4 regions of the Bradyrhizobium sp. OAE829 genome follow, and region 1 is predicted to be linked to each of the others. Evidence: predicted binding sites of a transcription regulator. Region 1 holds the regulator's gene; each other region holds the start of a gene.

Region 1 (5,052 bases):
CCTGCGATCAGGGAATACGGCTTCTCGTTCCTGTTCACCTCGCGCTGGGCGCCGTCAGCCGATCCACCGGTGCTGGGCGCGCTCGGGCCGATCTACGGCACGCTGATCACCTCAGTGATCGCGATGATGATCGCCATTCCGGTCGGTATCGGCATTGCGGTGTTCCTGACCGAGATCTGTCCGATCTGGCTGCGCCGGCCGATCGGGCTCGCGGTCGAACTGCTCGCCGGCATTCCCTCGATTATCTACGGCATGTGGGGCTTCTTCGTGCTGGGCCCGTTCTTGGCCAACTCGTTCCAGCCGTTCATGATCAGCATCTTCGACGGCGTGCCGGTGCTCGGCACCATCTTCGCAGGTCCCCCGTCCTATCTCAGCCTGTTCAACGCCGCGCTGATCCTGGCGATCATGGTGCTGCCCTTCATCACCTCGATCTCGGTCGACGTCTTCAAGACGGTGCCGCCGGTGCTGAAGGAAGCCGCCTACGGCGTCGGCTGCACCACCTGGGAAGTCGTCCGCAACGTCGTGATCCCCTACACAAGGGTCGGCGTGATCGGCGGCGTGATGCTGGCGCTCGGACGCGCGCTCGGCGAGACCATGGCGGTCACCTTCATCATCGGCAATTCGTTCAAGATCTCGTCCTCGATCTTCGCGCCGGGCACCACGATCTCGGCGGCGATCGCATCCGAATTCGCCGAGAGCGACGGCCTGCACCAGTCCGGCCTGATCCTGCTCGGCCTGCTCCTGTTCGTGCTGACGTTCTTCGTGCTGTCGGCCGCCCGGCTGATGCTGATGCGGCTGGAAAAGAAGGCGGGGAGCTGAGCCATGAACCCGATTTACGCCTCCCGCCGCCGCAACGACATCATCATCCGCGGCCTCTGCGTCGGCGCCGCTTTGTTCGGCGTGACCTGGCTCGCGCTGATCCTGTTCACGCTGTTCTATAACGGCCTGGCCGGCCTCAACCTGGCCGTCTTCACCCAGGACACGCCGCCGCCCGGCTCGACCGATGGCGGTCTGCGCAACGCCATCATCGGCTCGATCATCATGACCGTGATCGGGGTCGGCATCGGCGCGCCGCTCGGCATGCTGGCTGGAACGTATCTCGCCGAATACGGCAAGCATGACCGGCTCACCTCGCTGATCCGCTTCATCAACGACATCCTGCTCAGCGCGCCCTCGATCATCATCGGCCTGTTCGTCTACGGCGCCATCGTGGTGCCGATGGGCGGCTTCTCGGCCTTTGCCGGCTGCCTGGCGCTGGCCGTGATCGTGATCCCCGTGGTGGTCCGCACCACCGAGGACATGCTCGGCCTGGTGCCCAATCCGCTGCGCGAAGCGGCGTCCGCCCTCGGCCTGCCGCGCTCGCTGGTGATCAAGCGCATCGCCTATCGCGCCGCGCGAAGCGGCCTCATCACCGGCGTGCTGCTCGCCACCGCCCGTGTCGCCGGCGAAACCGCGCCGCTGCTGTTCACCGCGCTGTCGAACCAGTTCTTCAGCCTGGACCTCACCAAGACGATGGCGAACCTGCCGGTCACCATCAACAACTTCGTGCAGAGCCCCTACGAATACTGGAAGCAGCTCGCCTGGAGCGGGGCGCTGCTCATCACCCTGACCGTACTCGCCCTGAATATTGGCGCGCGCATCCTTGGCGCCGAGAGGACCGCAAAATGAACGATCTTTCCGTATCCGTGAGTGCTGCGAACGGACCTGTTCCGCAGGTCGCCTTGCCCGACGCGCCGCCGAAAGTGACCGCGCGCGGCCTGAACTTCTACTATGGCGAGCACCATGCGCTGAAGAACATCAACCTCACGCTCGGCACCCACCGCGTCACCGCCTTCATCGGGCCGTCCGGCTGCGGCAAGTCCACGCTGCTGCGGATCTTCAACCGGATGTACGACCTCTATCCGGGCCAGAAGGCGACCGGGCAATTGATGCTCGACCAGACCAACATCCTCGACCCCAAGCTTGATCTCAATCTGCTGCGCGCCCGGGTCGGCATGGTGTTCCAGAAGCCGACGCCGTTTCCGATGACGATCTACGAAAACATCGCCTTCGGCATCCGCCTTTATGAGAAGATCTCGAAATCCGAGATGGACGGCCGCGTCGAAAAGGCGTTGCGTGGCGGTGCGCTGTGGAACGAGGTCAAGGACAAGCTGAATGCGTCGGGCCTCAGCCTGTCCGGCGGCCAGCAGCAGCGGCTCTGCATCGCGCGCACCGTGGCGGTGCGCCCTGAAGTGATCCTGTTCGACGAGCCCTGCTCGGCGCTGGACCCGATTTCGACCGCCAAGGTCGAGGAACTGATCCAGGAATTGTCGGAGGACTACACCATCGCCATCGTGACCCATAACATGCAGCAGGCGGCGCGCGTCTCGGACAAGACCGCCTTCATGTATCTCGGTGAACTGGTCGAGTTCGACGACACCAACAAGATTTTCACCTCGCCGAGCGATCGACGCACCCAGGATTACATTACCGGCCGGTTCGGCTAAGCGCACATCGCGAGGAGAAGACAATGGCTTCAGAACATACCGCGAAGGCGTTCGACAGCGATCTTCAGGAATTGACCCGTCTGGTCGCCGAAATGGGCGGCCTTGCCGAACGCATGATCACCGAATCCGTCGATGCCTTGATCCGGCGCGATGTCGCGCTCGGAAAACGCGTCGTCGCCTCCGACGTCGAGATCGACCGCCTGCAGCACCTCATCGAGGAACGCGCGGTGCTGACGATTGCCCGCCGCCAGCCGATGGCCATCGACCTGCGCGAGATCGTCGGTGCCATGCGGGTGGCCACCGATCTGGAGCGGATCGGCGACCTCGCCAAGAACATGGGCAAGCGCGTCGCGGCGCTGGAGAACGATTTCCAGCCGCTGAAATTGATCCGCGGTCTCGAACACATGACCGATCTGGTGCAGTCGCAGGTCAAGTCCGTGCTCGACGCCTACGCGTCGCACGACCTGCCGGCGGCGATGGCGGTCTGGAAGGGCGACGAGGAAGTCGACGCCATCTGCACCTCGCTGTTCCGCGAGCTCCTGACCTACATGATGGAAGATCCGCGCAACATCTCGTTTTGCATCCATCTGATGTTCTGCGCCAAGAACATCGAACGGATCGGCGACCATGCCACCAACATCGCCGAGACCGTGTTCTACATGATCGAAGGCCAGCAGATCCTCGACAAGCGCCCGAAGGGCGACATGACCAATTTCGCCACCACGGTGCCAGGAAACTAGAAGCGAAACTAGAAGCGGAACTGGAAGCGGAAGACGTTCGCGTAACAAACCGCGTCAAAATCGGATATCAAGAGGCTGACATAGATGAACGCACGCATTCTGGTGGTTGAAGACGAGGAAGCGCTCACCACGCTTTTGCGCTACAACCTCGATGCCGAAGGCTATGAGGTCGAAACCGTCGCCCGCGGTGACGACGCCGATACGAGGCTGAAGGAGCGGGTGCCCGACCTGATCGTGCTGGACTGGATGCTGCCGGGCCTGTCCGGCATCGAACTGTGCCGCCGCTTGCGGGCGCGGCCGGAGACCAAGGCGCTGCCGATCATCATGCTGACCGCGCGCGGCGAGGAAAGCGAGCGGGTGCGGGGGCTGGCGACCGGCGCCGACGACTACATCGTAAAACCCTTTTCGGTGCCGGAGCTGCTGGCGCGGGTGAAGGGCCTGTTGCGGCGGGCGAGCCCGGAGCGGCTGGCCACCGTGCTGACCTATGGCGATATCGAACTCGACCGCGAGAAGCGCCGCGTCGCGCGCTCGGGCCGTCCGATCGATCTCGGCCCGACCGAATATCGCCTGCTGGAGTTTTTCCTGGAACATCCCGGCCGCGTGTTCAGCCGCGAGCAACTGCTCGACAGCGTCTGGGGCCGCGACATCTATATCGACGAACGTACCGTCGACGTCCATATCGGCCGCCTGCGCAAACTGCTCAACCCCGGCCGCGAACAGGACCCGATCCGCACCGTGCGCGGCGCCGGCTACGCGCTGGATGATCGGTTCGCGAAGGTGGAGTAGCCAATACTCTATCGTCGTCCCTGCGAACGCAGGGATCCATAACCACCGATCTCATTTTTTGAAATGAGCTGGAGCTCCAGCCAGGCATAACCACGAACCCCTGTGGTTATGGGTCCCGGCGTTCGCCGGGACGACAGCGATGTTTTCCGCGTAGCTTCCGCGCAGCCCTTACCTTGTCGGCTTCGGTGCCGGGCGGCGGCGATCGGAGGCCGGCTGATAGGCGATGCGCGAGTGATGTGCGCAATAGGGCAGGCTGGTGAGCGCCTTGCCGCCGCAGAAAAAGAATTCCGAGCTGGAGGGATCGCCGATCGGCCAGTGGCAGGTGGCCTCGTTCAGTTCGAGCAGCGTCAGCCGCTGGCTCATCGGCACCACATTGTCGTAGGCGACCGGATCCGGCTCCATCTCCACCTCGAAGGCGTGGGCCAGCGCGGTATTGCCGCGCGACACCGGGCGCGCCACCCGCATCATCTGCTGGGCGGGGCGCGCCTTGCGCTGACGCGGCGCGGCCGAGGAGGGGCTCTTGGCACGGCCGGAAAGACCCAGCCGATGCACTTTGCCGATCACTGCATTTCGCGTCACATTCCCGAGTTCCGCGGCGATCTGGCTGGCGGAAAGTCCGCCCTCCCAGAGCTTTTTAAGCTGCTCGACGCGCTCGTCGGACCAGGTCAATACCGTCATCGCATTCTTCCCTTCGCACAGAGCCGGCCAAACCGGGGGCAGCGCTGGCGATGCCAATTCTCAAAAATCCCAGCGGGCAGAATCCCTTAGCCCTCGCCGGGCGCAAAAAAGCCGCCCGAACGTTTACGCCTTACAAAATGGACTCTAGGGGTCAGTACTTCCGCACGAGATGTCGTACCCGACAGCCCAGACGCTACAATATGGCGGGACTCTGGCGCAAGAGTCCGCGTCCGTGCGTCCACATGTTCCGGTATTTATGCATTGTAATTGGAGTTTTCCACGGCACCGGAATGCTACGGATTGCTTTATCCTGCACTGCAGGAAAGCCCTTTTTAGGCGTGTTGACACGGTCCAAAGCCAGC
Region 2 (5,052 bases), 2.1 Mb from region 1:
CGCTTGCTCGCGATGTCCCTGGAGATCGCCTCGCGATCTTCCTTGTCGCGGTCATAGAGCACGACTTCGGCGCCATAGCCCTTGGTGCGCTCGCGCTTGGTCAGCGGCGAGTCCTTGGGCATCACGATGGTCGCCTGCATGTTGAGGATCTGCGCCGCCGCCGCCACGCCCTGGGCGTGGTTGCCGGACGAGAACGCGACCACACCGCCGCCGCGTTCGGCCTGCGGGATCGAGGCGAGCTTGTTGAAGGCGCCGCGGAACTTGAAAGAACCGGTCCGCTGCAGCATTTCCGGCTTGAGAAAGACCTTGGTTCCGACGCGTTCGTTGAGAACCGGGAACGACAGCAGCGGCGTTCGCACCGCAAAGGGCGCAACCACCCGCGCCGCCGCATCGATATCTGCGGCACCAATCGGTACCATCGAGGCTTGATCCGTCATGACCACTTTGTATCGCGTCCGTGGACGGGCGGGCAAGACGCAATCCGGTGAAGTCAGGCGGCGAAATGCGGGTCTTCCACAAACTCGACCACCTCGCCTTCGGAGCCTGGGGCCCGGACATTGAGGGCATGGTCGATAAAAACCCGCGCCGAGGCCTGCCAGGTGTGGGCGGCGGCGAACTCCACGCAGGCCTGCCGCGGGATCTGCAGCGCGTCGAGGCAGGCGGCGCGCAAATCGTCGCTCAGCACGCCGACCGGCGCCGCACCGATCACGTCGCGGGGACCGGTGACCGGAAAAGCGGCAACCGGCACGCCGCTGGCGAGCGCTTCCAGCAGCACCAGGCCGAAGGTATCGGTCTTGCTGGGGAACACGAAGATGTCGGCGGCCGCATAAATCTCCGCCAGTTCCTCGCCGTGCCGGGCGCCCAGGAACACGGCATCCGGATACTTCCGCTCCAGCGCCGCACGGGCCGGGCCATCGCCGACAATTAGCTTGGTGCCGGGCAGATCGAGGTCGAGGAACGCCTCGAGGTTCTTTTCGACCGCGACGCGGCCGACACTGAGGAACACCGGCTGCGGCAGACAGAGGTCGGTGGTGCGTGGATGAAACAGCGAGGTGTCGACGCCGCGCGACCACAGCACCACATTGCGAAATCCGCGCTGGCGCAATTCAGCTGCCAGCGCCGGTGTTGCCGCCATCACCGCCTGGCTCGGCCGGTGAAACCAGCGCAGCGCGCGCCAGACCCATTTTTCCGGAATTGGCGAGCGCGCCGAGACGTATTCCGGAAAGCGCGTGTGGAAGCTCGTGGTGAACGGCAGCCCGTGCTTGCGGCAATAGCGACGAACCAGCAAGCCGATCGGACCTTCGGTCGCGATGTGAATGCTGTCGGGCTTGGCCGCTTCGATCAGCGCCGCGATCTTCGCCGGGTAAGGCAGCGCGAGCTGCAAATCCGGATAGCTCGGCATCGCAAAGGTGCGAAACGATTGCGGCGTCAGGAAGCTGACGTCGACGCCGAAGCCTTTGGCGGCTTCCGCCATCATGGTCAGCGTCCGCACCACCCCGTTGACCTGGGGATGCCACGCATCGGTCGCGACCAGAATATGCGTCATGCCGCGCGCGCCGCGACGCGGGGAACCGGCGCCAGCCGGCGCTGCGGATCAGCCCAGGTGATGATCTCGAACCGGCCGTCCTCGTGCTCGACCAGCGCGGTGCAGCTTTCGACCCAGTCGCCGCAGTTCATGTAGCGGATGCCGTGCTCGTCGCGGATGGTGGCGTAGTGGATATGGCCGCAGATCACGCCATCGGCGCCGTGACGCCGCGCTTCGCCGGCCAGGGTCTTTTCGAACGCGCCGATATAATTCACCGCGTTCTTGACCTTCAGCTTCGCCCATTGCGACAGCGACCAATAGGGAACGCCGAACATGCGCCGGAAGAAGTTGACCAGGCGATTCATCTGAATGGCGAAATCATAGGCCTTGTCGCCGAGATGGGCGAGCCAGCGCGCGTTCTGCACGACGAGATCGAAGATGTCGCCGTGGATGACGAGATAGCGCTTGCCGTCGGCACCCTCATGAATGGTGTTTTCCACCACATCGATGCCGCCGAAATGGGTGCCGTAATAATTGCGCAGGAACTCGTCGTGATTGCCCGGCACGTAGACGACCTTGGCGCCCTTGCGCGCCTTGCGCAGCATTTTCTGCACGAAGTCGTTATGCGATTGCGGCCAGTACCAGTTGGACTTCAGCGCCCAGCCATCGACGATATCGCCGACGAGATAGATGGTGTCGGCGTCGTGGCTTTTGAGGAAGTCCAGCAACCGGTCGGCTTGCGAGCCGCGGGCTCCGAGATGGACGTCGGAGATAAACAAAGTGCGAAAGCGCCGCTCCGGGCTCTCTTCACTCGAGGAGTCACTACCCATGCCGTGCACCTAACAGATCCCTGTGACAGGGCGATGACAACCGACGCGACTGATAGCCCCACGCGAATCGATGACGCGCCCCTGCAAAAGCGGATAGCAGCGCGATGCGACAGGGAAACGACGGCAAGTCACGTGGATTTACGGTCATCGTCCGGATCGTTATTTGGTTCGTCGTCCCGGCGAACGCCGGGACCCATACGCCGCGGCCCTCATTGTGCAGAAGGTCTCCAACGCTGGCGTTCTAACCGATGGGCCGCGGCGTATGGGTCCCGGATCGCGTTCGCTGCGCTCACTTGTCCGGGACGACCAAAATTATTCTCGCGACGCATTGCGCCCGAGGTTTGCAAGTAACTTCCCGCCCGAAATAAGAGGGCGCAGGGAAGACCGGGTGCGCGCTGCACCCGCGGTCTCGCGTGCGGTTTGCACAAAACAAAGTGCACACGAGCATACAGGGCAGCGGAGAACACCCGGCCTTCCCTGCGCAATGGCTTTACGGCTTATGCCGTGATCTCCCCGGAGACGAGTTCTTGGTTGACTCCGTCGCTGCCGTTCCCGCTTGCGCTTCTCCGACAGCTTGACGCCTGCAACGGGCGCCAGGACCACACGGTTTTGCCGTACGCTCGTCCGCGCCGTCGTCTCAGCGCAAACCAGCGTCCACCGCAACCCGCCCAACGTCCGTGACGACGGCCGACGCCCTTCTGAGTAGGACGGGATGGCCAAATCTGTATGCCTGATTTGCCTTCTGGTAAACAGAAATATTTTTTATTCTGGGGCTTGACACGAATTCTGGAAACCGGAACTGATTTGCCCGACGGGTTGATTTGTCGCACTTGCGGAATTGGCCATCCGTAGTCCGTAGCCCGGATGAGCAACGCGATATCCGGGTCTTATGTCGCATCGACCCCGCATATCGCATGCGCTCATGCGGGCTACTTGCCGGCAGCGGTTGCTGCTGTCACACTTCCTCCAAATCCTGCGGCAATGACCGCGCAAACCGGCATGCAGGACGAGAGAGGAAACGATGAAGTTCGTAGCGAGCCTGTCCGCCGCGCTGCTGGTGCTGCTGTCGGCGCAGGCGGCATCGGCGCAGTCCAGCTATCCGAACAAGCCGGTGAAGATCCTGGTCGGCTTCACGCCCGGCACCGCGCCGGACCTTGCGGCGCGCATCCTGGCCGAACGGTTTGCCGAGGTCTGGGGCACGCCGTTCGTGGTCGAAAACCTGCAAGGCGCCGGCAGCAACATCGCCACCGAACGCGTCGCCAAGTCGGCCGCCGACGGCACCACGTTGCTGATGGGCGGCAACTCGGCGCTCGTCATCAATCCGAGCCTGTATGACAAACTGCCGTTCGATCCGGTCAAGGATTTTGCGCCGATCTCGCAGGTATTCATCGCGGCGAACGTGCTCGCCGTTCCGCCAGAGCAACCTGTCAAGACGGTGGCGGAGTTGGTGGCGCTCGCCAAGGCGCAGCCCGGCAAACTCTCCTATGGCCATGCCGGCGTCGGCACGTCGCAGCATCTCGGCGCCGAACTGTTCAAATACATGGCGCGTGTCGACATCGCATCGGTGCCCTATCGCGGCACCACGGCGCTGATGCCCGACCTGCTCGCCAACCGCATCGCGATGTCGTTCGCCAATATCGTGAACGTGGTGCCGCTGGCGAAGGAAGGCAAACTGCGCGCGCTGGCCATCACCTCGGTCAAGCGCTCGGCCCTGGCGCCCGACCTGCCGACGATGGCGGAGTCCGGATTTCCCGGCTTCGAGGCGGTGCCGTGGTTCGGCCTGCTCGCGCCATCAGGCACGCCACAGGACATTATCGACAAGCTGCACGGCGAAACCGTCAAGGCGCTAGCGCTGCCGGAGGTGCGCAAGAAGTTCGACGAACTCGGGCTTGAGATGGTCGGCAATACGCCGGCGGAGTTTGCGGCCGTCATCAGGAAGGAGACGCCCGAATGGGCAAAAGTGATCAAGGAGGCCGGCATCAAGCTCGGCAACTAGGTTAAACTGCAAGCGCGCGGACTGCGCCTGCCACTACCCCATCCGCTTAACCCCACCTGAGGAAACCGCCATGGCCAATTGCATCGTTGTCGTTCAGTTCGACTTGCCGAAGCGAACCGAGGAACAGGCAATCACGGGCGGCACGTCGAGCGCGCCGACCTACCGCGGCCTCGCCACAAAAGGTTTGATCCGCAAGGACTACCTGAACGGCGAAACCGGTACCGGCGGCGTCTATCTCTGGGACAGCCGCCAAGCGGCGGAAGCCTGGTTCACGGAGGAACGCGTGGCGGAATTGACAAAGCGCTTCGGGGCGCGCCCTCGCCTCACCTGGTACGACACCCATGTCACGGTCGATAATTTGAAGGACGAGACGCGCGTCAACGGCAAGGCGATCGAGGCCGTGGCCTGACGATAGCTGTTGCGCCACTGCGCGTGATTGAATCGCGCGCACTGCGTTACGCGTGCGGAAGATTTAGGTCCCGCGCGTCGCCACCGAAGAGTAGCGTTTGCTGCGCTTGCCTTCATTGGGCACGAACTGGGCAAACACTTCCCTGACGCGGTCGGCCGGCGTCGCATCGCGCGTGAAGCGAAGCTCCGTCAGTGTTTCCACCTGTCGGGGTGCGTAGATGGCGCTTTGATAGAGCGACCCGTCGAAGCGTGAATCGCTCTCGCTATCGCGCAGGCAAGCATCGGAAACAAAC
Region 3 (5,052 bases), 4.4 Mb from region 1:
TCACGCCGGTCGCGAGCGCCTGGCCGTGCGGATCGAGGCCCGGAAAGGACGGCAGCAGCGAGGGGTGGATGTTGAGCATCTTGCCGTACCAGCGTTTGACGAATTCGGCGGTGAACAGCCGCATGAACCCGCCAAGGCAAATCAGCTCGACATTCTTTTCATCGAGCGCCCGCTGCAGCACCGCCTCGAAGCCGGCGCGGTCCTTGCCGAACGGCTTGCTCTCGATGACAGTCGTGGGAATGCCGCTCGCAGCTGCCTTTTCCAGGCCGCCGGCATCGGCGCGGTTGGAAATCACGGTGACGATTTCCGCCGGGAAATCCGCAAGCTTCGCCGCGTCGATCAGCGCGGCCATGTTCGATCCGCGCCCGGAGATCAGAATGGCGACGCGGCGCTTCACGGCGTCACCGCGACAGGTCCAGATGACCGTTATAGACCACGCGATGCTCGCCTTGCGCCGCGATCACTTCGCCGAGCAGGGCGACAGTCTCGCCGCCCTCGGTGAAGATTTCGGTGACCCTGTCGATCGCATCCGGCTTGACGATCGCGACCATGCCGATGCCGCAGTTGAAGGTGCGCAACAATTCGAGTTCGGCGATGCCGCCCTGCTCGGCCAGCCACTTGAAGACCGGCAATACCGGCAGCCGCGCCAGATCGATGCCGACCCCGAGATGCTTGGGCAGCACGCGCGGAATGTTGTCGGTGAAGCCGCCGCCGGTGATGTGGGCGAGGCCCTTGATGGCGCCGGTTTCGCGGATCGCGCGCAGGCAGGATTTCACATAGAGCCGCGTCGGTATCAGCAGCGCGCCGCCGAGCGTCATGACGGGCGAGAACGGCGCCGGCGCGTCAAAGGCAAGGCCGGCGTTTTCGACGATTTTCCGAACCAGCGAGAAACCGTTGGAATGCACGCCCGAGGAGGCAAGACCGATCACGGCGTCGCCGATCGCAATGTCCGAACTCGGCAGCAGCGTGCCGCGCTCGGCAGCCCCGACCGCAAAGCCCGCGAGGTCGTAATCGCCGTCCTTGTAGAGGCCGGGCATTTCCGCGGTCTCGCCGCCGATCAGGGCGCAGCCGGACTCCCGGCAGCCCTCGGCGATGCCGGCCACGATAGCCGCCGTGGCTTCCGGATCGAGCTTGCCGCAGGCGAAATAGTCGAGGAAGAACAGCGGTTCGGCGCCCTGCACCACGAGGTCGTTGACCGACATCGCCACCAGGTCGATGCCGATGCCGCCATGCAGGCCGGTTTCGATCGCGATCTTGACCTTGGTGCCGACCCCGTCGGTCGCGGCCACCAGCACCGGGTCCGTGAAGCCTGCCGCCTTGAGGTCGAACAGCCCGCCAAAGCCGCCGATTTCGGCGTCGGCGCCGGCGCGGGCGGTGGCACGCACCATCGGCTTGATGAGATCGACGAGGCGATTGCCCGCATCGATATCGACGCCCGAATCGGCGTAAGTGAGCCCGTTTTTGCGGTCGATCATGCTCAATTCCCGTCAGAAGACGGCTGGTTACGAGGATTTCGGCCATCCTGCAATGGCTCGCAAGCGGCAGGTCGATATACTATGTAGATAACAACCGGCCTGCCCCGCAAAGGGCCGGATCTGTTACGTAATCAGGGCCGGTGGCCAGGTAGCCGGGAAGCGACCGAGTTGAATATTCCGAATATCATTACGCTGGGTCGCATCATCCTGGTGCCCATTATCGTCTGGGCGATCGCCTCAAGACAGATGGAGATAGCATTCGCGATCTTCGTGATTGCCGGTGTCAGCGACGCCGTCGACGGTTTCCTCGCCAAGCGCTTCAATATGACCAGCGAGCTCGGCGCCCTGCTCGACCCGCTCGCCGACAAGGCGCTTCTGGTCTCGATCTACGTCTCGCTCGGAATCTGGGGCGCGGTGCCGCTGTGGATCGTGATCCTGGTGGTGTCGCGCGACATCATGATCGTCACCGCCGTGATCGTGTCATGGTTGTTCGACAAGCCTATCCCGATGAAACCCTTGATGGTCTCGAAGCTCAACACGGTGGCGCAGGTGGCGTTCGCCGCCCTGGTGCTGGCGTCGCTCGGCTTCAACTTCAAGCCGACGCCATACGACCTGATCCTGATGGGTTTTGTTACGGTCTTTACTTTGGTTTCCGTCTCCCTCTATCTCGTGGAGTGGGTGCGGCACATGAGTACGATTGAGGCCAAATAGGCCGCCTTCCTGAAGCGTTTTGTTTGACGCGTTTTCTTCACGCGAACCGGTACCCGCTTCGCTTGAAAACGCTATGGTTCCGGAGATCTGCGTGGCAGTTCGCGTTCAACCCCGTCAACTTGCCTTTGCGCTGCCGCACGCAGAAAGCCTGACCCGCGACAATTTTCTGGAAGGGCCGGCCAATGAGGCGGGCCTGACGCTAATTGAAAGCTGGCCCGACTGGCCCAACCGCATCATGCTGCTGGTAGGCCCGGAAGGCTCCGGCAAGAGCCATCTCGCCGCGATCTGGGCCGAACAGGCCGGCGCCCGCTCGATATCTGCACACGCTCTGACGCCCACCGCCGTACCCGGCGCGCTTGCGACCGGGGCGCTGGTGGTCGAGGACCTGAAACCAGGGGATTTCGACGAGCGCGCGATGTTCCACCTGATGAATCTGGGGCGGGAAGACGAAGCCTCCATTCTGATGACGGCGCGGATTGCGCCATCGGCCTTCGAGGTCGAACTTCGCGATCTGCGGTCGCGGCTGCGCGCGGTGCCGACGGTGCCGCTATTGCCGCCCGACGATTTGCTGTTCCGCGGCCTGATCGTCAAATTTTGCGCCGACCGTCAGTTGAGCATCGACGAGACGGTCGTGAGCTATCTCGCCAGCCGGATCGAGCGGTCCTATGCGGCTGCGCGCCAGGCCATCGACCTCTTGGATAGCGAGGCGCTGCGGCTCGGCCGGCCGGTGACCCGGGCGCTGGCAGCCGAATTGCTGCGCAACGCCTGACGGGCGCGGCTGGCGCTGCGCGCCATGTCACGCCCCCGCCGCCTTGACGGCGGCGGCCGGCGGAACATCAATGTCATCGAAACGTCATCCAACTATCACATGGTGCGCACGGCATCCGCCTAGATTGGCGCTGCGCTCCAACTGAGATGGATCGAAACTTCATGGACTCGGCACAAGTTGTTGAAATAAAAGAAAAAGACGTAGTTGCCGAAGCGCCGCTGGCGATCGCCACCAGCCCGGAGCGGTTCATCAATCGCGAGCTGTCCTGGCTGCATTTCAATCGCCGGGTGCTTGAGGAAGCCGTCAATCCCGGCCATCCCACGCTGGAGCGGGTCCGGTTCCTGTCGATTTCAGCCAATAACCTTGATGAATTCTTCATGGTCCGTGTCGCCGGTATCAAGGCGCAGGTCCGCGAAGGTATTGCCGAACGCAGCCCGGATGGCCTGACCCCCTCCGAGCAGCTTGTCCGCATCAACCAGACGGTTTCGGAACTCGCCTCCGACCAGCAGGCGATCTGGAGCGATCTGCGCACCATTCTGTCCCAGACCGGCATCATTCTGGTCGACAGCCACGACGTCACCAAGGCCGAGCGGACCTGGATCGAGGATCACTTCCTCCACAACATCTTCCCGCTGCTGACGCCGCTCGCCATCGATCCGGCGCACCCCTTCCCGTTCATCCCGAGCCTTGGTTTCACGATCGCGCTGCATTTGTCGCGGGTCGCCGACGGCAAGCCGATGAACGCGCTGATCCGCATGCCCGGCAAGATCGACCGCTTTATCCGCATGCCCGCGGGCAAGGACGGCGCGGTACGCCTGATCACGCTGGAACAGGCCACCGGCCTGTTCATCGGCCGCCTGTTCCCCGGCTACACCGTCAAGGGCCAGGGTGCCTTCCGCATCATCCGCGACTCCGAACTGGAAATCGAGGAAGAGGCCGAGGATCTGGTGCGCCTGTTCGAGACCGCGCTGAAGCGGCGGCGACGCGGATCGGTGATCCGGCTCGAGATCGAAGCCAAGATGCCGGAAGAGCTTCGCGCCTTCGTGCAGCAGGCGCTGTCCACAGCCGACGATGAGATTTTCCTGGTCGACGGCGTGCTGGCGATGAACGAACTGTCGCAACTGACGCGGCTCGACCGGCCCGACCTCGAATTCGTGCCCTATGTGCCGCGCCATCCCGAGCGCGTGCGCGACCATGGCGGCGATATTTTCGCCGCTATCCGGCAGAAGGATCTGGTGGTCCATCACCCCTATGAATCCTTCGACGTCGTCGTGCAATTCCTGCAACAAGCCGCCCGCGACCCCGACGTGGTCGCCATCAAGCAGACGCTCTACCGCACCTCGAACAACTCGCCGATCGTGCGCGCGCTGGCCGAAGCCGCCGAAGCCGGCAAGTCGGTGACCGCCTTGATCGAACTGAAGGCGCGGTTCGACGAAGAAGCCAATATCCGCTGGGCGCGCGACCTCGAACGCGCCGGCGTGCAGGTGGTGTACGGGTTCATCGAACTGAAGACCCACGCCAAATTGTCGATGGTGGTGCGCCGCGAGGGCGGCAACCTCACCACCTATGTCCACACCGGCACCGGCAATTATCATCCGGTCACCGCGCGCATCTATACTGACCTGTCCTACTTCACCTCGGACCCGATCATCGGGCGCGATGCAGCGCGGGTGTTCAACTACATCACCGGCTACGCCGAACCCAGCGACATCGAGCGCATGGCGGTGTCGCCGCTGACGCTGCGCAACCGCATCATCGAACACATCAAGGGCGAATCCAATTACGCCCGCCACGGCAAGCCCGGCGCGATCTGGATGAAGATGAACTCGCTGGTCGATCCTGATATCATCGATGCGCTGTATGAGGCCTCGCAGGCCGGCGTTTCGATCGAGCTCGTGGTGCGCGGCATCTGCTGCCTGCGGCCCGGGCTGCCCGGACTTTCCGAGAACATCCGCGTCAAATCCATCATCGGCCGGTTCCTCGAACACGGCCGAATCTACTGCTTCGGCATGGGTCAAGGCCTGCCGAGCACAAAAGCTGCTGTGTATATCTCGTCCGCCGACATGATGCCGCGGAACCTGGACCGCCGCGTCGAGG
Region 4 (5,052 bases), 4.3 Mb from region 1:
CACCTCGAACAACTTTCGGGTCCGCGCCTCGATGCCCTTGGCGGCGTCGATCACCATGACCGCGGAATCGACCGCCGTCAGCGTGCGGTAGGTGTCTTCCGAAAAGTCTTCATGGCCCGGCGTATCCAGCAGGTTGAAGACGAGGCCATCGAACTCGAAGGTCATCACCGAGGTCACGACCGAGATGCCGCGCTCGCGCTCGATCTTCATCCAGTCGGAGCGGGTGTTGCGGCGTTCGCCCTTGGCCTTGACCTGACCGGCAAGGTTGATGGCGCCGCCGAACAGCAGCAGCTTTTCGGTCAGCGTGGTCTTGCCGGCGTCGGGGTGGGAAATGATGGCAAAGGTCCGCCGCCGCGCCACTTCATCTGCAAGCGGCGAGCGGGACGGCGATTCGGCTGAAACGGCAATGTCAGACATGAATCGAGCGTTTGGCAGGGAAAACGGGCGCAATCAAGGGCGATTTGGCAATTGCCGACGGTGGATACAACCCCCATATCGAGCAGGGAAGGACGACCTTCCCATCACCATCATCATCCGCGGGGACGACCCTGCCTGATCTGGAGGGTTTGTCATGGCTTGGGCTGTGTTGTTCGTCGCCGGTCTCCTGGAAATCGGCTGGGCCATCGGGCTCAAATACACCGAAGGTTTCACGCGACTGGTTCCGTCGGTCTTGACGCTGGCGGCGATGGCCGGCAGCATCCTGCTGCTGGGACTGGCGCTTAAATCACTGCCGATCGGAACGGCCTATGCGGTATGGACCGGGATCGGCGCCGTGGGCACGGCAATCCTCGGGATCGCCTTGTTCGGCGAACCGGCCACCGCCGCCCGCCTCGCCAGCATCGGACTGATCGTGTCCGGCATTGTCGGGCTCAAGCTGGTCACCTGATTAGCGCAGCAGCACCACCGCCCAATAGGTCAGCGCCGCCACGATTCCCGAGGCCGGGATGGTGATGACCCAGGCGTAAACGATCGAACTGGCCACGTTCCAGCGCACCGCCGAGACCCGGCGCGCCGCGCCGACGCCGACGATGGCGCCGGTGATGGTGTGGGTGGTGGAAACGGGAACCCCGAGCCAGGTCGCCATGAACAGGGTTGCGGCCCCGCCGGTTTCCGCGCAAAAGCCCTGCATCGGCGTCAGTTTTGTGATCCGCAGCCCCATGGTGCGGACGATCCGCCAGCCGCCCATCAGCGTGCCGAGCCCCATCGCCGCCTGGCACGAGATCACCACCCAGAACGGGATGGAAAATTCAGTGCCGAGATGGCCCTGCGAATAGAGCAGCACCGCGATGATGCCCATTGTCTTCTGCGCGTCGTTGCCGCCATGGCCGAGCGAATACAGCGAGGCCGAGACGAATTGCAGGATGCGGAAGGCGCGGTCGACCGCAAACGGCGTCGAGCGCACCGAGAGCCAGGACACGATCGCCACCAGCACCAGCGCCAGCAGGAAGCCGACCAGCGGCGACAGCACGATCGCCAGCAGCGTCTTGGAGAGTCCGCTCCAGACCGCCGCGGACAGGCCTGCCTTGGCGATCCCGCCACCGAGCAAGCCGCCGATCAGCGCGTGCGAACTGGACGAAGGAATGCCAAGCCCCCAGGTGATCAGGTTCCAGACGATGGCGCCGACAAGCGCGGCAAAGATCACCGTCGCGTCGACGATGCTGGGCTCGATGATGCCGGTGCCAATGGTGTTGGCGACGTGAAGACCGAACACCAGAAAGGCGATAAAGTTGAAGAAGGCGGCCCAAAACACCGCGTATTGCGGCCGCAATACCCGCGTCGACACGATCGTGGCGATCGAATTGGCGGCGTCGTGCAACCCGTTGAGGAAGTCGAACAGCAGCGCAACCGCAATCAATGCGATCAGGATTGGGAGACCAAGCGAAGCATCCACTTGTTGGCCCTGCCCTATACTTGTTCGATTACGATGCTGTTGATCTCATTGGCGACGTCGTCGAAGCGGTCTGAAACCTTTTCAAGATGCTTGTAGATCTCGGCGCCCACGATGAAATCCATGGTGTTGGCGTCGCGATGCTTGAGAAACAGCTCCTTCAGGCCAATATCGTGGAGGTCGTCGATGCGCCCCTCCAGCTTGCCGATCTCCTCGGTGATCGCGGTCAGCATCGCGACGTTGTCGCCGATCGACTGCATCAGCGGCAATGCGCGCCCGACCAGATTGGCGCACTCGACAATCAGCGTTCCGATTTCGCGCATCGGCGGCTCGAAGGCGCGGACCTCGAACAGAATGACGGCCTTGGCGGTCTGCTGCATCTGGTCGATGGCATCGTCCATCGAGGTGATCAGGTTTTTGATATCGCCACGGTCGAACGGGGTGATGAAGGTGCGCCGGACCGCGGTCAGCACCTCGCGCGTGATATTGTCGGCATCGTTTTCGAACTGATTGACGCGCTGGCAGAACACCGGCGTCTCGTCGCCGCCGCGCAGCATGTCCTGCAGGGCCAGCGCCCCCTGCACGACGGTCTGGGAATGGCGGGCAAAGAGGTCGAAAAACCGCTCTTCCTTGGGCAGGAAATAGCGAAACCAGCGCAACATCGGTCTTATCCATCGTTCTGGAACGGCTGCCCGAGGCAGCCTGTCACAAAACTGTCATAGACCATTCGCAGGCAAAGCGCGCGACGACGGACCCGGGAATAGTGGTCATCCACCGCTTTGTAGGCCGTAAAAATGCTCCCAAACGGCCAATTTACAGCGAACGGCGGAAGAAATGCGCGATCTCGCCAATCACGCCGCGGCGGAAAGTCAGCACGCAGGCGACGAAGATGACGCCCTGGATCACCGTCACCCACTGGCCGAAACCGGCCAGATATTGCTGCATGGCGATGATCACGAAGGCGCCGACCACGGGACCGAATACGGTTCCGAGACCGCCGACCAGCGTCATCAGCACGATCTCGCCCGACATCGTCCAGTGCACGTCGGTGAGCGAGGCGTTCTGCGCCACGAAGACCTTTAGCGAACCTGCGAAACCGGCGATCGTTCCGGAAAGAATGAAGGCCAGTAGTTTGTAGTGATCGGTCTTGTAGCCCAGCGAGATCGCACGCGGTTCGTTTTCGCGGATCGCCTTCAAGACCTCACCGAACGGCGAGTTGATGGTGCGATAGATCAAGAGGAAACCGCCGAGGAACCCAACGAGGATGACGTAATAGAGCACCGTCGGCTTGGCGAGATTGAAGATGCCGAACAGATAGCCCTGCGGGATGCCCTGGATGCCGTCCTCACCATGGGTGAAGGGCGTCTGCAGGTAGATGAAGTACAGAAGCTGCGACAGCGCCAGCGTGATCATCGAGAAGTAGATGCCCTGACGGCGAATGGCGACGACGCCGGTAATGACGCCAAGCCCGGCGGCACCGAGGGTGCCGACCAGAATTCCGAGCTCCGGCGACAGCCCCCAGACCTTCAGCGCATGCGCGGTGAAGTAACCGGCCGTGCCCAGAAACATCGCGTGGCCGAACGACAACAGCCCGCCATAGCCGATCAGGAGGTTGAACGCGCAGGCCAGCAGCGCAAAGCACAGCGCCTGCATCACGAAGAACGGATAGATCCCGGTCAGCGGCACGATCGCCAGCAGCGCCGCCATCAGGACGAATACGATCATCTCGTCGCGCACGGCACGCGGTGACACCGGCAGTGTATCGTCAGTCAATGCGCTCATATCAGGCCGCCCGTCCGGTCAGACCCGTTGGCTTCACCAGCAACACCAGCACCATCAGGACGAAAACCACGGTGTTTGAAGCTTCGGGATAGAAATATTTGGTCAGTCCTTCGATCACGCCCAGCGAAAAGCCGGTGATGATCGATCCCATGATGGAGCCCATGCCGCCGATCACCACCACCGCGAACACGACGATGATCAGGTCGGCGCCCATCAGCGGCCGGACCTGGTTGATCGGGGCGGACAATACGCCGGCCAGCGCCGCAAGGCCGACGCCAAGCCCATAGGTGAGCGTGATCATCCTGGGCACGTTGATGCCGAACGCGCGCACCAGTGTCGGGTTCTCAGTCGCGGCGCGCAGATTGGCGCCAAGCCGCGTCTTTTCGATCAGGTACCAGGTGGCGAGGCAAACGATGAGCGAGAACACGACTACCCAGCCGCGGTAGATCGGCAGGAACATGAAGCCGAGGTTCATGCCGCCCTTCAGTTCATCGGGGATCGCATAGGGAAGGCCCGAGGAGCCGAAATAATTCTGGAACACGCCCTGCACGATCAACGCAATGCCGAACGTCAGCAGCAGCCCGTAGAGATGGTCGAGGCCCGAAAGCCACTGCAGCATGGTCCGTTCCAGGATCATGCCGAAGATGCCGACCACGATCGGCGCGATGATCAACGCCGGCCAGTATCCGATGCCCGCCAGGTTGAGCAGGAAATAGGCGCAGAACGCCCCCATCATATAGAGCGCGCCATGGGCGAAATTGATGATGTTGAGCATGCCGAAAATCACGGCCAGCCCCAGACTGAGCAGCGCGTAGAACGAGCCGTTGATCAATCCCACTAAAAGCTGTGCGTAGAGAGCTTGCATCGGTTTCGCACTCGATTTCGTTGTGACGCTATTTCGCGCGGTGCCGCGAAGATATCGCGCGGTGCCACGAAGGGAAGCCCGCCGGCACGGTGCCGGCGGGCGATCTTTGTTACTTCTTTACCAGCGGACAGGCGCTTTCCGAAAGCGGCCGGAAGGCCTGGTCGCCAGGGGTGGTCCCGATCAGCTTGTAATAGTCCCACGGTCCCTTGGATTCGGCCGGCTTCTTCACCTCGAACAGATAGGCCGGATGAAGCTTGCGGCCGTCGGCGCGGATCGTGCCCTTGCCGAACAGCGGGTCGTCGGTCGGCGCCGCCTTCATTTTCTCGACGACCTTGATGCCGTCATGCGGATTGCCGCCCATCGCATCGACCGTCTTGAAATAGTGGATCAAGCCCGAATAGACGCCGGCCTGCACCATGGACGGCATCGCCTTGTTCTTCATGCGCTCGGAGAAGCGCTTGGAAAACGCGCGGGTGTCGTCGTTGAGATCCCAGTAGAAGGTTTCGGTGAAGTTCAG

The links. Region 1 encodes PhoB, which activates phosphate uptake and scavenging genes when phosphate is short. Its sites were predicted from a motif close to TGTCATNNANCTGTCAT; they were not measured.
Region 2: ABIE49_RS07860 (UDP-2,3-diacylglucosamine diphosphatase) is a predicted target of PhoB. The motif match lies at 2,378-2,394, and genes of this name have one in related genera.
Region 3: ABIE49_RS38395 (RNA degradosome polyphosphate kinase) is a predicted target of PhoB. The motif match lies at 3,038-3,054, and genes of this name have one in related genera.
Region 4: ABIE49_RS37970 (DUF47 domain-containing protein) is a predicted target of PhoB. The motif match lies at 2,592-2,608, and genes of this name have one in related genera.

The regions. Positions count from the first base shown of each region.
Region 1 is NZ_JBEPOE010000001.1:3,669,403-3,674,454, reverse strand. It holds gene pstC (phosphate ABC transporter permease subunit PstC) at 1-819, shown strand, start outside; gene pstA (phosphate ABC transporter permease PstA) at 823-1,668, shown strand; gene pstB (phosphate ABC transporter ATP-binding protein PstB) at 1,665-2,486, shown strand; gene phoU (phosphate signaling complex protein PhoU) at 2,510-3,226, shown strand; gene phoB (phosphate regulon transcriptional regulator PhoB) at 3,311-4,012, shown strand; gene ABIE49_RS18000 (GcrA family cell cycle regulator) at 4,181-4,690, opposite strand.
Region 2 is NZ_JBEPOE010000001.1:1,579,780-1,584,831, forward strand. It holds gene ABIE49_RS07850 (threonine ammonia-lyase) at 1-437, opposite strand, end outside; gene ABIE49_RS07855 (glycosyltransferase family 4 protein) at 491-1,546, opposite strand; gene ABIE49_RS07860 (UDP-2,3-diacylglucosamine diphosphatase) at 1,543-2,355, opposite strand; gene ABIE49_RS07865 (Bug family tripartite tricarboxylate transporter substrate binding protein) at 3,377-4,351, shown strand; gene ABIE49_RS07870 (monooxygenase) at 4,422-4,760, shown strand; gene ABIE49_RS07875 (hypothetical protein) at 4,824-5,052, opposite strand, start outside.
Region 3 is NZ_JBEPOE010000001.1:8,091,657-8,096,708, reverse strand. It holds gene purN (phosphoribosylglycinamide formyltransferase) at 1-397, opposite strand, end outside; gene purM (phosphoribosylformylglycinamidine cyclo-ligase) at 402-1,475, opposite strand; gene ABIE49_RS38405 (CDP-alcohol phosphatidyltransferase family protein) at 1,644-2,186, shown strand; gene ABIE49_RS38400 (P-loop NTPase family protein) at 2,278-2,955, shown strand; gene ABIE49_RS38395 (RNA degradosome polyphosphate kinase) at 3,117-5,052, shown strand, end outside.
Region 4 is NZ_JBEPOE010000001.1:8,002,798-8,007,849, reverse strand. It holds gene ABIE49_RS37985 (peptide chain release factor 3) at 1-417, opposite strand, end outside; gene sugE (quaternary ammonium compound efflux SMR transporter SugE) at 572-886, shown strand; gene ABIE49_RS37975 (inorganic phosphate transporter) at 887-1,891, opposite strand; gene ABIE49_RS37970 (DUF47 domain-containing protein) at 1,906-2,550, opposite strand; gene ABIE49_RS37965 (branched-chain amino acid ABC transporter permease) at 2,702-3,670, opposite strand; gene ABIE49_RS37960 (branched-chain amino acid ABC transporter permease) at 3,672-4,535, opposite strand; gene ABIE49_RS37955 (ABC transporter substrate-binding protein) at 4,645-5,052, opposite strand, start outside.